2 regions of the Sutcliffiella cohnii genome follow, and region 1 is predicted to be linked to the other one. Evidence: predicted binding sites of a transcription regulator. Region 1 holds the regulator's gene; the other holds the start of a gene.
What was found. The regulator LexA, encoded in region 1, represses DNA repair genes until DNA is damaged. The targets are predictions, from matches to a motif close to CGAACATATGTTCG.
Positions count from the first base shown of each region.

Region 2: BC6307_RS04120 (YhjD family protein) is a predicted target of LexA. The motif match lies at 1,996-2,009, and genes of this name have one in related genera.

Region 1 is NZ_CP018866.1:2,447,282-2,454,999, reverse strand. It holds gene BC6307_RS12210 (methionine gamma-lyase family protein) at 1-1,268, shown strand, start outside; gene BC6307_RS12205 (MerR family transcriptional regulator) at 1,425-1,829, shown strand; gene glnA (type I glutamate--ammonia ligase) at 1,901-3,235, shown strand; gene BC6307_RS12195 (hypothetical protein) at 3,366-3,986, shown strand; gene lexA (transcriptional repressor LexA) at 4,196-4,813, opposite strand; gene BC6307_RS12185 (YneB family resolvase-like protein) at 4,950-5,624, shown strand; gene BC6307_RS12180 (DUF896 domain-containing protein) at 5,742-5,972, shown strand; gene tkt (transketolase) at 6,043-7,718, shown strand, end outside.
Region 2 is NZ_CP018866.1:851,949-859,666, forward strand. It holds gene BC6307_RS04105 (IDEAL domain-containing protein) at 1-7, opposite strand, end outside; gene BC6307_RS04110 (competence protein ComK) at 292-816, shown strand; gene BC6307_RS04115 (DUF421 domain-containing protein) at 970-1,608, shown strand; gene BC6307_RS04120 (YhjD family protein) at 1,583-1,975, opposite strand; gene BC6307_RS04125 (PD40 domain-containing protein) at 2,143-3,195, shown strand; gene BC6307_RS04130 (TVP38/TMEM64 family protein) at 3,352-3,966, shown strand; gene lepB (signal peptidase I) at 4,045-4,590, shown strand; gene BC6307_RS04140 (thiolase family protein) at 4,630-5,802, shown strand; gene BC6307_RS04145 (AfsR/SARP family transcriptional regulator) at 5,909-7,718, shown strand, end outside.

The sequences.
Region 1 (7,718 bases):
TGTTAGAAAATTTGCAACATGGGGAAACGTTAAAACCGATTGTACAAAAAATTGAAAGAAAGATTCAAGATGTTTTAAAAGAAGCAGATCAAGTTAGTGAATCGAACCAATTTCGTGTTCTTCAAAGTTTCCAGCAACATAGAATTAGCGATGCCCACTTTATGCCAACTACTGGCTACGGTTACGATGATATGGGGCGAGATGCATTAGAAAAAGTATATGCGGATGTTTTGGGTGGAGAAAGTGCACTAGTTCGTCCTCAAATAATTTCTGGAACACATGCCATTTCCATTGCTCTATTTGGTATTTTGCGACCTGGGGATGAATTGTTATATATTACAGGAAAGCCTTATGACACGTTAGAAGAAATTGTAGGTATACGTGGTTCTGGAGTAGGTTCTTTGAAAGATTTCCATATTAATTATAAAGCGATTGAATTGAAAAATAATAAAAGTATTGATTGGGAAGCTGTCAGTAACGCAATTACACCGAAAACAAAAATGATTGGGATACAGCGTTCCAAAGGTTATGCTACCCGACCGTCGTATACGATTGAAGAAATTGAAGAAATGATAAACTTTGTTAAGGAAATTAAATCAGATGTTATCGTTTTTGTCGATAATTGCTATGGTGAATTTATTGAATTTAAGGAACCTTGTCATGTTGGTGCTGATTTAATGGCTGGTTCATTAATCAAAAATCCAGGTGGAGGATTGGCGAAAACAGGAGGTTACATTGTAGGGAAACAAGAACTAGTAGAAGCATGCTCATACAGAATGACTTCACCAGGGATTGGTGCAGAAGCTGGTGCCTCTCTATATTCTTTACAAGAAATGTATCAAGGCTTTTTCCTTGCGCCTCATGTTGTTGCACAAGCTTTAAAAGGAGCGGTATTTACCGCGGCATTTTTAGAGGAGTTAGGTATGAATACATTTCCAAGCTGGGATAGTAAAAGGACCGATTTAATACAATCTGTACAATTTGATGACCGAGATAAAATGGTAGCATTTTGCCAAGCAATCCAATTTGCGTCCCCGATTAATTCTCACGTAACTCCATATCCAAACTATATGCCTGGATACGAGGATGACGTTATAATGGCTGCCGGCACATTCGTCCAAGGGGCAAGCATTGAATTAACGGCAGACGGTCCGATTAGACCTCCATACGTTGCCTATGTTCAAGGTGGCTTAACGTATTCCCATGTAAAGATTGCTGTTTGTACGGCAATAGACTCCTTACTAACAAAAAACTTAATAAAGATTTAACAAAAGACAGTCAATAGACTGTCTTTTTGTTATGGAAAAATATTATTTTACTATTTAATAAAAACGATGTTAGAAAACCTAACATTTAGTTGACAGTTAATCTAACATCGTTTAAGATAAATATATCTTAAAGAATAATTTATTGGAGGGTTTGTAATGAGTGATCAGATGAGAAGATCGATGCCGTTGTTCCCGATGAGTATTGTAATGAAATTAACTGAACTATCAGCTCGACAAATCCGATATTATGAAGAACATGGACTAATTACACCTGAAAGATCAGAAGGAAACAGAAGATTATTTTCATTTAATGATGTGGATCGTTTGTTAGAGATTAAAAGTTTACTAGAGCAAAAAATAAACATTGCTGGAATTAAACAAATTATGCAACTAAAAGAACAAGCGGCGATCATGACCGTTAAAGAAAAAATGAAAACAAAAGAAAAACGAGATTTATCGAATGAGGAGTTACGAAAAGTACTTCGAGCCGAAATGTTACAAGCTGGTAGATTCAATAAAACTAGTTTAAACCAAGGCGACATGTCTCGATTTTTCCATTAATTAGTTAGCTTAAAAATTTATATAAAACACCAAGATTAAATCTGAGAGAAAAAATTAGGGAGGAAATAAAAATGGCAAAATACGTGAAAGAAGATATTGTGCGCATCGTACAGGAGGAAAATGTAAAATATATTCGTCTTCAATTTACAGATATTTTAGGCACAATTAAAAATGTGGAAATCCCTGTAAGTCAATTAGAAAAAGCGTTAGATAATAAAATGATGTTTGATGGGTCTTCTATCGAAGGATTTGTACGTATTGAAGAGTCTGATATGTATTTATTCCCTGACCTAAATACATTTGTAGTATTCCCTTGGACATCGGAAAAAGGGAAGGTTGCGAGATTCATCTGTGACGTTCATAAAGCAGACGGTACGCCATTTGAAGGTGATCCTAGAACGAACTTAAAGCGTATTTTGAAAGAAATGGAAGATTTAGGATTCACAGATTTTAATCTTGGACCAGAACCGGAATTCTTCTTATTTAAGTTAGATGAAAAAGGAGAACCAACTTTAGAATTAAATGATAAAGGCGGTTACTTTGACTTAGCTCCAACAGACTTAGGGGAAAACTGTAGACGTGATATCGTATTAGAACTAGAGGAAATGGGCTTTGAAATTGAAGCATCTCATCATGAAGTAGCACCAGGACAACATGAAATTGATTTTAAATATGCTGATGCTCTTACAGCTTGTGACGAAATTCAAACGTTTAAACTTGTTGTAAAAACAATTGCGCGTAAACACGGTTTACATGCAACGTTTATGCCAAAACCTCTATTTGGGGTGAATGGATCTGGAATGCACTGTAACGTATCTTTATTTAAAAATGGAGTAAATGCGTTCTTTGATGAAAAAGCGGAACAACAACTTAGTGAAACGGCAAAACAATTTATTGCTGGAATCATCAAGCATGCGCCGCATTTTACAGCTGTTACAAACCCAACGGTAAACTCATATAAACGTTTAGTGCCAGGTTACGAGGCTCCTTGTTATGTAGCGTGGTCAGCGCAAAATCGTAGTCCTTTAGTTCGTATTCCTGCATCTCGTGGCATAAGTACACGTGTGGAAGTGCGTAGTGTAGACCCAGCGGCTAATCCATATTTAGCAATGGCTGTTCTATTAAAGGCAGGACTAGATGGTATCAAAAATAGTTTAACTCCACCTGCGCCAGTAGATCGTAACATTTATGTAATGAACAAAGAAGAGCGTTTGGCAGAAGGTATTGTAGATTTACCGGCAACATTAGCGCAAGCTCTTGAATTATTAAAAGAAAATGATGTTATTCAATCAGCATTAGGTGATCATTTATTGGAGCACTTTATTGAAGCTAAAGAGATTGAATGGGATATGTTTAGAAGTCAAGTTCACCCATGGGAACGTGACCAATATTTAACTCAATATTAATTAGTTTAACCTCTTGATACCTATGGTGTTGAGGGGTTTCTATTTTGTGTATTGAAAAAGTAGGTAAGTTTCTTTACCAAGTTTGTCGAATGCAGTATAATCAATCATATAAATAAGGGGGACAACTATAATGAAAATTATCAAAACATTGTCAATTGCATTATTTTTAAGTTTACTTATTACGGCATGTTCTAACGATAATGCAGATGTGGCGAACACAGAAGATGAACAGCAAAAGCAAGATCAACAAGTAGCTGATGAAGAAGAACAACAATGGCAATCTAAGCCTGGTGATGTAATGGATACAGAAGGTGGTAAATTTACACTTGTTGCTCGCAACTATAAAGTAGGTAATGTTGAGGTTGGACCGTTATCCTTTCACATCCCACAAGTAGCAACATTAAGCGGGGAACTTTATGACGATTTTAAAGAATTTGTTGGTGAAGATTATATTGAATATGTGCAAATAGATATGGAAGTAGTGAATTCCTCTGAACAAGATGTTGTTATTCAAGCAGGTGATATAAAAATAACAACGAGTAATGGAGAAGAAGTCTCACCTAGTGAAAAATTGAGTGTTATAATCGATAGTGAATTTGAAAAGAGTGAAACGAAGCAAGGGTCGTTATTCTTCTTATTAGAGACTGGAAACGTCGAAGAATTAGAATGGGTAGAAGTAAAGATTCCTGCTCCAACTGATGGTAGCGGAAATGAAATTGGTGAAGAGAAGTCTTTTAAAGTAGAACTATAATGAAGTATGAAAATCAGTGGGGTGAATATCCTGCTGACTTTTTAGTTTGTATTAGCTACTACAAAATGATGTCGAATTAGCTAATAAAGCAATATCTATGTAAATAAAATATGAGTTTGTCAAAAAAAAGACAGTGATAAAAACTAATTGTTTTAGTCACTTAAGAGGGTTCAAAAAGTCGATTGCTATGACTTTTTGAACCCTTTTTTTTAATGTATATTTCGATAAACGCCAATAACTTTACCTAGAATGGATACATTTCGCACTATAATAGGCTCTAGAGAGGAGTTCTCTGGTTGTAATCGAATATAATCCTTTTCTTTAAAGAATCGTTTCACAGTTGCTTCGTCGTCTTCTGTCATCGCTACAACAATATCTCCATTATTAGCTGATTGTTGTTGACGAACAATAACTAAGTCTCCATCCAAAATTCCAGCTTCAATCATACTGTCTCCCATAACTTCCAACATAAATACATGCTCGTCAGGAGCAACATATCGATCAGGTAGTGGAAAATATTCATCGATATTTTCAATTGCTGTTATTGGTTGACCAGCAGTTACTTTACCGACAATCGGAACATTCACTGCATTTACTTTAGGAATTTGCTTGTCATCTAAACTAATCACTTCAATTGCTCTCGGTTTTGTTGGATCTCTTCTAATGTATCCTTTACTTTCGAGTCTAGCTAGGTGACCGTGAACAGTTGAACTGGATGCTAACCCAACAGCTTCTCCAATTTCACGTACAGAAGGTGGATAGCCTTTTGCTTGTACTTCTTGCTTAATGAAATTTAAAATATCTTCTTGTCTTTTAGATAGTTTCATTTCCCCGCACCTCTATATGTATTATTAAGAATATTATAGCATAATTACCTATAGTATACAAACATAAGTTCGAAAAATAGCAGAATATATGTTTGCATGATAGAATAATAATAAATTTATTTGAAATGGTGATAAGATGAAAGGCGTTATTTACTGTAGAGTAAGCACAAATAAGGAAACACAAGAAACTTCTCTTGCTAGACAGAAAGAGGAGTTAAAGTTATTAGCTCAAAACAACAATATAGAAGTAATATCTGTCATTGAGGAACAAGCTAGTGGTTATAGCTTAGAGAGAGAGGGAATATATAATCTAATGGATTTGTTAGCTACCGACCCATTTGATGTACTGTTAGTACAAGATGAAACGAGAATTGGGAGGGGAAATGCCAAAATAGCTTTTTTCCATTTACTAAAAAAACATAATGTACTTATTTATTCTATAATCGACAACGGTAAATTAACTTTATCAGAATCAGATTCAATGGTTTTGCAAATTGTTTCTATTGTAGAAGAATACCAAAGAAAACTACATAATTTAAAAATAAAAAGAGGAATGAAAAAAGCAGTAGAAGAAGGATATAATCCGCTGAAAAACTTAAAAAATAATCATTTAAGTCCAGGGAGAGAAAGAAAAGAAGTTCCTGTAGAAGAAATAGTGCGATTACGTCATAACAAATTAACTTTCCATGAAATCGCCGCTACTCTTAGAGGGCTTGGATTCGATATATCTAAAGCAACGGTTAATAGAAGATATAAAGAGTACATGTTGCAGAAAGAAGATAGTACTCTTGCTAACAAAAGTGAGCTCTAGTAAGATGGAAAAGTAGCAAATTAAGAACTGTTAACTGGGGTTAGAGACATTTAATAAACCCAAAACAAAAAGGAAAATTATTTAAACTATTACGTAAAAGATAAAAGGAGTTTTAATATGCTTTCACAAGATAAAATGAAAAGAATTAATCTACTTGCAAAAAAAGCAAAATCAGAAGGTTTAACAGAAGAAGAGGCTAAAGAACAAAAAGAATTAAGAGCGGAATATGTAAAAACGTTTCGATCTTCTATGGTAGATACATTGAAATCAGTAACAATCGTCGATCCAAACGGAAATGATGTAACCCCTCAAAAATTAAAGGATGAGCAAAATAAAAAATTTCATTAAACATCCGAGTGTATTTTGTACATACTATAAATAGCATGACTAAAGAAAAGAAGAAAGAAGGTATATACGAATGACTTTAAATGTAGATCAATTATCAATTGCAACGATCCGTACATTATCTATTGATGCAATTGAAAAAGCAAAGTCTGGTCACCCAGGAATGCCGATGGGAGCAGCGCCAATGGCTTATACGCTTTGGACTAGTTTTATGAACCATAATCCAAAAAATCCTACATGGTTTAATCGTGATCGTTTTGTTCTATCTGCTGGTCATGGTTCCATGCTATTGTATAGTTTATTACATTTATCAGGATATGACGTAACAATGGACGATTTAAAGCAATTTCGTCAGTGGGGTAGTAAGACTCCTGGTCATCCAGAATTTGGTCATACACCAGGAGTAGATGCGACTACTGGACCGCTCGGACAAGGAATTGCAATGGCAGTTGGTATGGCGATGGCCGAACGCCATTTAGCTCATACATATAATAAAGAAAACTTTGAGCTAATTAATCATTTTACATATAGTATATGTGGTGATGGTGATTTAATGGAAGGTGTATCCGGAGAAGCTGCTTCTTTAGCTGCACATTTAAAACTCGGTAGATTAGTTGTCCTATATGATTCGAATGATATTTCGTTAGATGGAGATTTGAATCGCTCCTTCTCAGAAAGTATAAAGGATCGTTTCAACGCATATGGATGGCAATATGTTCGTGTAGAAGATGGTAATGACCTAAACGAAATCTCTAATGCATTGAAGGAAGCCCAATCAGATCTTAACCGTCCTACATTAATAGAGGTGAAAACGACAATTGGTTACGGGTCTCCAAATATGTCCGGTACTTCTGATGTACACGGAAAGCCACTAGGTGAGGATGAAAGGAAGTTAACAAAAGAAGCTTATAAATGGACGTTTGAAAATGATTTCCACGTGCCTGAAGAAGTATATGAGCACTTCCGAGCTACTGTTGAAGAGAAAGGTAACCAACTTGAAAATGAATGGAATAACCTCTTTGCTCAATACAAGGAGAAATATCCGGAAATCGGTAAACAACTTCAAGGTGCGATAGAGGGTAAACTTCCGGAAGGATGGGACCAAGATATACCTGTATATGAAGAAGGGAAAAGTCTTGCTTCTCGAGCATCTTCGGGTGAAGTAATGAATGCGATAGCAAAGAATATGCCACAATTACTCGGAGGGTCAGCTGATTTAGCAGGATCTAACAATACGATGATTAAAGGCGAAAAAGATTATACACCAGAAGATTATAGCGGTAGAAACATTTGGTTTGGGGTTCGTGAGTTCGGAATGGGCGCTGCTATGAACGGAATTGCGCTTCATGGTGGATTAAGAATATTTGGTGGAACGTTCTTCGTTTTCTCCGATTATTTGCGTCCTGCCATTCGATTAGCAGCCCTTCAACAATTGCCTGTTACGTATGTGTTTACTCATGATAGTATAGCTGTTGGTGAAGATGGTCCAACGCATGAGCCAATTGAGCAACTACCTTCTTTACGCTGTATGCCTAATTTATCTGTCATTAGACCAGCTGACGGAAATGAAACCGCTGCTGCATGGAGAGTTGCGATGGAATCAACACAAACACCTACTGCATTAGTATTAACTCGCCAAAACTTACCGACTATAAAAGATACGGACAAAAATGCATATGAAGGTGTTTCAAAAGGTGCTTACGTGATTTCTCCTGCGCAGAAGGAAACTGCCGATGCGTTACTTCTTGC
Region 2 (7,718 bases), 1.6 Mb from region 1:
TTTTCATGAGTCTTTCACCTCGAGGCCTTTTTTATATTATATGGAGTTCGCTAAATAAAATCAATAATATTTTAAATTTTTAGAAAATATTTAACCGAGTGCAAATGTCAGCAAGAATCCTTACCCGTTTTGGATGCATCCACAATCAATTGTTTTGTCGAACTATAATTATAATTTGTAATTTTATAAAATAATGTGCAAAAAGATGTAGTAATATGGTATTATTTTCTTGATTTGTATTAAATTTTACTTTATTGGTATTGTTTAAAAAATAGTGAAAGGAAGATTAGTGTGAAGAAAGAATATTTAATTAATCAAAACACTATCGCTATCGTACCGGAAAAAGTAAATAAAGTATGGATTTCGAGAGTGATAGAAACAGACGGAGAGTATTTAGTGGAGCAGCACCCGAAGTATATTATCAATCAAAACTGTTGGTATTCAGGTACAAGCTTACAAGGCAGTCAAGAATCGACGAAAGTTATAACTGGAATTACTCACAAGCAACCTATTGTTATTAACTTAGCGGAGGAACTGTTCTTTTTCCCAACGATGTCACCACGAAAGATGGAGTGCATGTGGATTTGTCCTGACCATATTATTGATTCAAAAGCTAATGAATACGGCGATACTATTGCCTATTTATCTAATAATAAAACACTACAAATACCAATGTCATTAAAATCATTTAAAACTCAAATTTTAAGAACTTCTCATTTACGATTTAAATTAAGACAAAAGCAACAATTGATTAATGTTGCAGAGAGGCCATTCTTCTTCTATACAAGTTCAGCACAACGTATAAAGAAAAAATAATGAATTAATGGAAGTTTTTACGGTTCCAACGAATGAAGTCCTTCACCTTGAAAAAACCTATAAGGAAAGGAGGTCTCATACGTTGGAACTTTTTACTGATTTAATTTTCGGATTTTTACAATTTTGCCGCTTATGCTGCTTGTAGGCATATATATGGGGAAAAGATCTATAGGTGAGCTACCAATTTTTGATTTTCTCGTAGTGTTAACTCTAGGTTCGGTCGTTGGTGCAGATATCGCAGATCCGAATATCAATCATGTACATACTATTGGAGCCATTATTTCTATAGCTATTTTACAAAAGATAATTGTTCGTTGGAAAATTAGAAATCGTACAATTGGAAGACTGTTAACATTTGAACCGACACTTGTCGTTCATAATGGGAAATTTTTAGTAGAAAACATGAAGAAGATCAATTATTCAATTGATAATGTACTGCAAATGTTACGCCAAAAAGATGTATTTCATGTTGCGGATGTTCAATTAGCGTTTATTGAATCTAATGGTGAGTTATCGGTAAAGCTCATCTCACCAAAAGAGCATGTTCGTACGGAACACGTATTAACGAACGTTCCGGAGTCTGGAATTGAAATCCCTGTTATTTTGGAAGGAAATTTGTATGTAGATGCCCTTGAATACCAAGGGCTGAATGAAGCGTGGTTACGCCAAAAACTATTACAAGAAAAAATAGCTAACGTTCATGATGTATTTTACGCTAGTATAAATAGTCAAAATGAATTGCATATATCATTAAAAACGGAACAGTCTAATTCGGTTCCAATTTATCATTAGCATGCTGATTTTTATCTTTTTGCAGAAAAAAATAGGTTAATAACTCATTTACTTTATTACGAATGCGTGGGTTAAAATAATTATGGTGTTCCTCGTACCCATCAAATAAAAAGGCGTAAAGCGTAAAAGAGTCGTCTTGTTTTAATTTTTGTAAACGTAAGTTTTCCTTTTTCATCGTCTGTTTAACGTCGCGTAATTGGATTTGTACTTTCTTCATGACGTCTTCTAAAAATAGCGTATAAGGTTCTTTTAATTTTAATGGACTAGATTCAATATGTTTTAAATCTTTTTCTAACACGATTAAAATTAATGGAAGATAAATAGCTTGTTCAAACAAACTAATTTGTTTTGATGAAAGTCTCGTCATATAAAACCCTCCTTAGAGAAAGAACGTGTGTTCGATATTATTTTATACGATAAACAACCCTTTATGCAATTTATTTTTGCTTTTATAATATTAATTAACTTTGTATGCTTAAATAAAGGGTATTGGAAAAGTAAAACTCTATTAACGGGTCTAAAGGAGTACAACGTATGAGCAAAGAAAAACGAGGATTTCAAGGTGGAGAGAAATTAGTAATGGATCCACAGTGGAATAAAAGAAACAGAAAGTTTGCCTACGTGCAAACAACGATATCGGAAGAAAAGAATGATTATGTTTCTAACATATTTATTGGAGACTTAATTCATGGGATAATGCCTTTTACGGATGGAGAGAATCAAACAGTATCACCACGTTGGTCGCCAGATGAGGACAAGCTTGTTTTCGTATCAGACCGAACAAAATTGCCCCAAATATATGTAAAAGATGTTAATAGGGGAGAAGCGAAACAATTAACGCATTGTGAAAGTGGAGTAAGAAATCCAGTTTGGTCTCCTTGTGGAGAGATGCTAGTTTTCTCTACTATTGGTACTAATCCTAAAGTGGCAGAAGAGCTTGTTTTACTAAATGTCAAAACAAATGAATTAACACCTATAGTAAGAGAATGCCGAAACTATCACAGTGTTGTTTGGTCACCTGATGGAAGTTTTATTGCTTTTTCTGCCTGTGCATTTTCACAACCAACAACTGTTGTAGACGTATTCATACTGGAATTAGAAACGAAAGAAATACGGAAACTTACGAATAGTAATGGATTCTTTACTTCGACTACTTGGTCTCCAGACGGAGAAAAATTAGGGTTTGTCGGGTACGAGAAGGATAATAAAGGTGTGCCAATATCTAGAGTATGGATATATCATTTTCGGTATACAGAATTAGCTTGCTTAACGAGTGAGTTTGATATTTCAGTCGGTAACGAAATAGAGGGAGATTTTCACTGGGCTACTGTAAACCCTGGTTTACTGTGGACAGAAGATAGTGAAGGCTTTTACTTTTTAGTAACGGATCAAGGCAGTAATGGCATTTATTATGGTTCATTGGACGGAGCGATGTATCCAATTGTTTTAGAGCAGGAGCATATTTATGGAATGACAATGATTACAGACATACATGAAGCTATCGCATGTATAAGCAAACAAACAGAACGAGTAGAACTGTATCATCTTGACTTTAAAACACAGGAAAGAACAAAATTACAGACATAAACAAATTACTCTATAAAAATACGAGCTAATGTAGATACCCAAAATGTAAGAAGGCTAATTCTATATATCGAATTAGTCTTTTCCGTTTTATTCTGTCTATAAAAAGGTGTAAAATAAATAAATAATGAGATTATTATAAAAAGTAGGAGTTACATAATGGAAATAATAGAGACATTAAAAGAATTGCTCACCTTAGAAAATATATTAGATGTATTGCATGAATATAAATCGTTTGGACCGCTTCCAGGCTTTTTTCTAGTAGTGTTAGAAGCCTTTTTACCCTTTTTACCGTTAATTGTAATTGTAATGGCCAATGCTGCTGCATTTGGACTGTGGTACGGATTTCTTATTTCTTGGACAGGTACAGTTGTAGGGGCAAGTATCGTCTTCTTAATTGTAAAAAAATTAAGAAATCGACCTTGGGTAAAGAAGTTTTTGGAAAAAGAAAAAGTGAAAAGTACGATGAGTTGGATTGAAAGACACGGTTTTGGACCTATTTTTTTACTCTTCTGCTTTCCTTTCACGCCATCATTTTTAATTAACGTAGTTGCGGGGTTATCAAAAATGAAATATCATACATTCTTTCTAGCCCTCGTTGCAGGGAAAATGGTTATGATCTTTACGATAAGCTACATAGGGTACGATATCGTTTCATTTATTAGAGAACCGATAAAAACTGCGATTACGTTAACTATAATGTTTGTATTATGGTACATAGGAAAAATTGTAGAGAAAAAATTACAAAATTCTATAAAAATTGGAGACGAATAGGAAAAAAGAAGTAGTCAGACTATTAGGGAAGATGTTACGATATGGATAAATAAACAATCTATTTTGGAGGAAAGACGGTTGAAAAACAAAAATCGTTTCAAAATAACCAAATGGAGAGTAGTTTTTTTATCTTTTTTCTTCTTAATTTTATTAAGAATATGCTTCTTTTCGAATTATGTAGTCGAGGGACATTCGATGAAGCCAACATTAGAAGAAGGAAATTTATTAGTAGTCAACACGTTTGTTTATCATGTACAAGAGCCGAAGCGGTTCGATATTGTTGTATTTAAGCAAGGAGAAAACTCAGATCATTACGTCAAAAGAGTCATTGGTTTACCAGGGGAAAAAATAGAATATTTAAACGATGTATTATATATAAATGATAAAGCAATTAATGAAAACTTTATAAAGGAACAAAAAGATAATATGATTCGTAACAATCTCACTGGTAACTTTACATTAAAAGATTTAACTGGGGAAGAAGTAGTACCGAAAGGTCATCTGTTTGTTATTGGGGATAATAGATTAGGTAGTTATGACAGTAGACACTTTGGTTTTGTGAAAATGGATGATATCGTTGGGAAAGTGAATATGCGTTATTGGCCATTGGGAGGAATTGAGTAGTCTATAACCTATAAATACTGCTTAACGGAGGGGTATATGTTGAGAAATGTAGTCATTGCGGCAGCACGCCGCAGTCCGATTGGAACTTTTGGAGGCGCTTTCAAAAATTTAAAACCAACAGATTTAATAGTACCTGTAATTCAAGCTGTGTTAAAAGATAGTAATGTAAGTAAAGCTGATGTGAATGAAGTGATATTAGGACAATGTATACAACGAACAGATGAACCTAATACAGCAAGAACAGCAGCACTTCTAGCAGGTTTACCACCAGAAGTAACAGGTTATACGATTCAACGACAATGTGCATCAGGGCTACAAGCTATTATTTCAGGAGCCTTGCAAATTCAAACGGGTATGTCTGACGTTGTTATTGCTGGAGGAGTCGAAGCGATGAGTTCTAGCCCATACCTATTAAAAAATCAACGTTGGGGTAGCAGATTACAACATTCACAAATATATGATTCTGTTTGGGAAGTGCTTGAAGACCCGATACATCATATTATGATGGGGGAAACAGCAGAGAGAGTAGCAGATAAATATGAGATTACGAGAGAAGAACAAGATGAACTAGCGTTATTAAGTCATCAACGTGCTAGTGCTGCAATAGAGAGTGGAATATTTGAGAGTGAAATCGTTCCACTTGTATTAAAAGAAAGAAGGGGAGAGAAAGTTATTTCTGTAGACGAAGGACCTAAATCTTCATTAAACATAGATAAATTAAGTAGTTTACGACCGGCCTTCCGAGATGATGGTACCGTTACGGCTGGTAATGCATCTAGTTTAAATGATGGTGCAGCAGCTGTAGTCCTAATGGCAGAAGAAGTTGCGAAGGAAAAAGGAATAACACCATTAGCTACAATTCGTAGTTTTCATGTTTCCGGTGTAGAACCGACGTTGATGGGGATTGGTCCAGTTCCAGCGATTAAAAGTGCATTATCGAAAATAGAGTGGGAGCTAGAAGATGTAGACCTATTCGAAATTAATGAAGCTTTTGCGGCACAGTACATAGCGGTCGAGAAAGAGCTTCAATTAAATCGACACCAGGTGAATGTTAATGGAAGTGGGATTAGCCTAGGTCATCCAGTAGGGTGCACAGGTACTAGAATAGTAGTGAGTCTTATTCATGAGTTAAGAAGAAGTAGACTTCAAAAAGGGATTGCTTCTTTATGCGTTGGCGGAGGCATGGGAGCAGCGCTTTTATTAGAAGTATAAGAGAGGAGAGGACAACGTGAAAAAGTTGTCCTCTTTTTAAAAACTAGCTCAACTTTATGGTAAAATATAATATAAAGAGTATTCAGAAAAAATAGGAGGTCCCAATATGTCCTCGCTCGATCCAATTCTATTAACGAAAATATCCCCACCAATATTTCAAAATCACCTAGTGTTAAGAAGGGCAAAAATAACGAGAAAAATGAAAGCGATTACTAATTATAAAGCAACGATTGTTCACGCAGGTCCTGGTTATGGGAAGAGTACAGTCATTTCATCATTTGTCCCTTTTTTCGAATATGAAACTTGCTGGTACACTGTCTCAACTTATGATGATGAAGTTATTCCGTTTATCCGTTATATTGTACATGCAATTAAACAAAAAGTACCTGAATTCGGCGATAAAATGTTAACGTACTTACAAACGATGGATCGATACTTACGGGAAGAAGAAGTTAGGAATATTAGTTCTTTCTTTATTAACGAGTTGTCAGAGCTAAACGAATCAATCGTTTTAGTAATAGATGATTTTCAATACGTCCAATCTAACCAAGACATTGAAACATGGTTTAGTTGGCTACTTCAGCATATACCAAACAACCTACATATTGTGTTTATTACTAGGACGAAACCGACGTGGGAAGTTATTACGCCAATGAAGGTTAAAAATGAAATGCTCGAACTGAATGAAACCGATTTAGTGTTTTCAAAAGAAGAAGTGGAAGTATTAATACAAGATATTTTTGGTTTAGACCTTTCGGAAGAGTTAATCGAATTTATTTATAAAATTTCAGAAGGTTGGGTTATGGCAATAGGACTATTAACGCAAAGTCTTTCTGAAACAGAAATGGAATTAGACTCTTTTCAAATTGACCATCTTCAATCTCTAGAAGATTTATTTAAGTATTTAGCGAATGAAGTGTTCATGAAACAAACCCCAATGGTACAGCAGTTTTTAGAACAAACGTCCATTTTTGACGTGATGACTGGAGACTTATGTGATGAAGTTTTAGGAATTAATGGTTCCAATTATTTATTAAAAACTTTATCCGAGAAGAGCGTTTTTGTCATCTCTATTGGGAAAGAGCAATATCGATACCATGCGCTTTTTAAAGAGTTTTTAGAAAGAAGACTGAAGGAAGATGCTCGTCAGTATAATTATTTACAACAACGATGTGCTCGTTGGTACGTCCAGAAAGATGAGTTCGTCCAAGCAATTGCTCATTATGAAAAAATTAATGATTATGAACAAGTAGGGGCAATCATTCATCAGCACGGTAACCGTTTTATTGAATATGGCCAACTAACTAGTTTACTAGAAAAATTAAAGAAAATAGATAAACGGATCAAAGATAAAAGATATTTATTGTGGTTTTACGAAGGGGAGGTTCATCGCTACCGTTGCTACTACGAGGAGGCAGAACAGTCCTATCGGGAAGCATACAATATGGCGGTCAAAGCAAACGACACATTCGTTATGATTCGTTCTCTTGCCGGGATAACAAAAATATATTTAGATACAATCCAACCAATTAGAGCAGAACGCGCTTTAGCTGAGGCAATTCAATTAATGAAGGGATCAGACGAGATTAACACCCAAGAAGAGCAACAATTATACTATTTAATGGCGGAGAACTTAATTAATTCTGGTCAAGCGGTAAAGGCACAAAAATGGTTCGAAAAAGTAAAACAGCTTGATTCCATGACGATACAAGGGAATCTCGAGGCTAGAATAATGCTCCGTTCAGGAAAGTTAAATGCTGCAAGAAAGAAACTACTATCCAAGCAAAAAGAGGAAGGTGCTTGGCACTTACCACAATCGCACCGTGAAACAGAGCTACTTCTTTCATTAGTAGAGTCGTTTATGGGAAATCCAGAAGAAGCAAAACGGTTAGCTGATAAAGCAATTAAACAAGGAA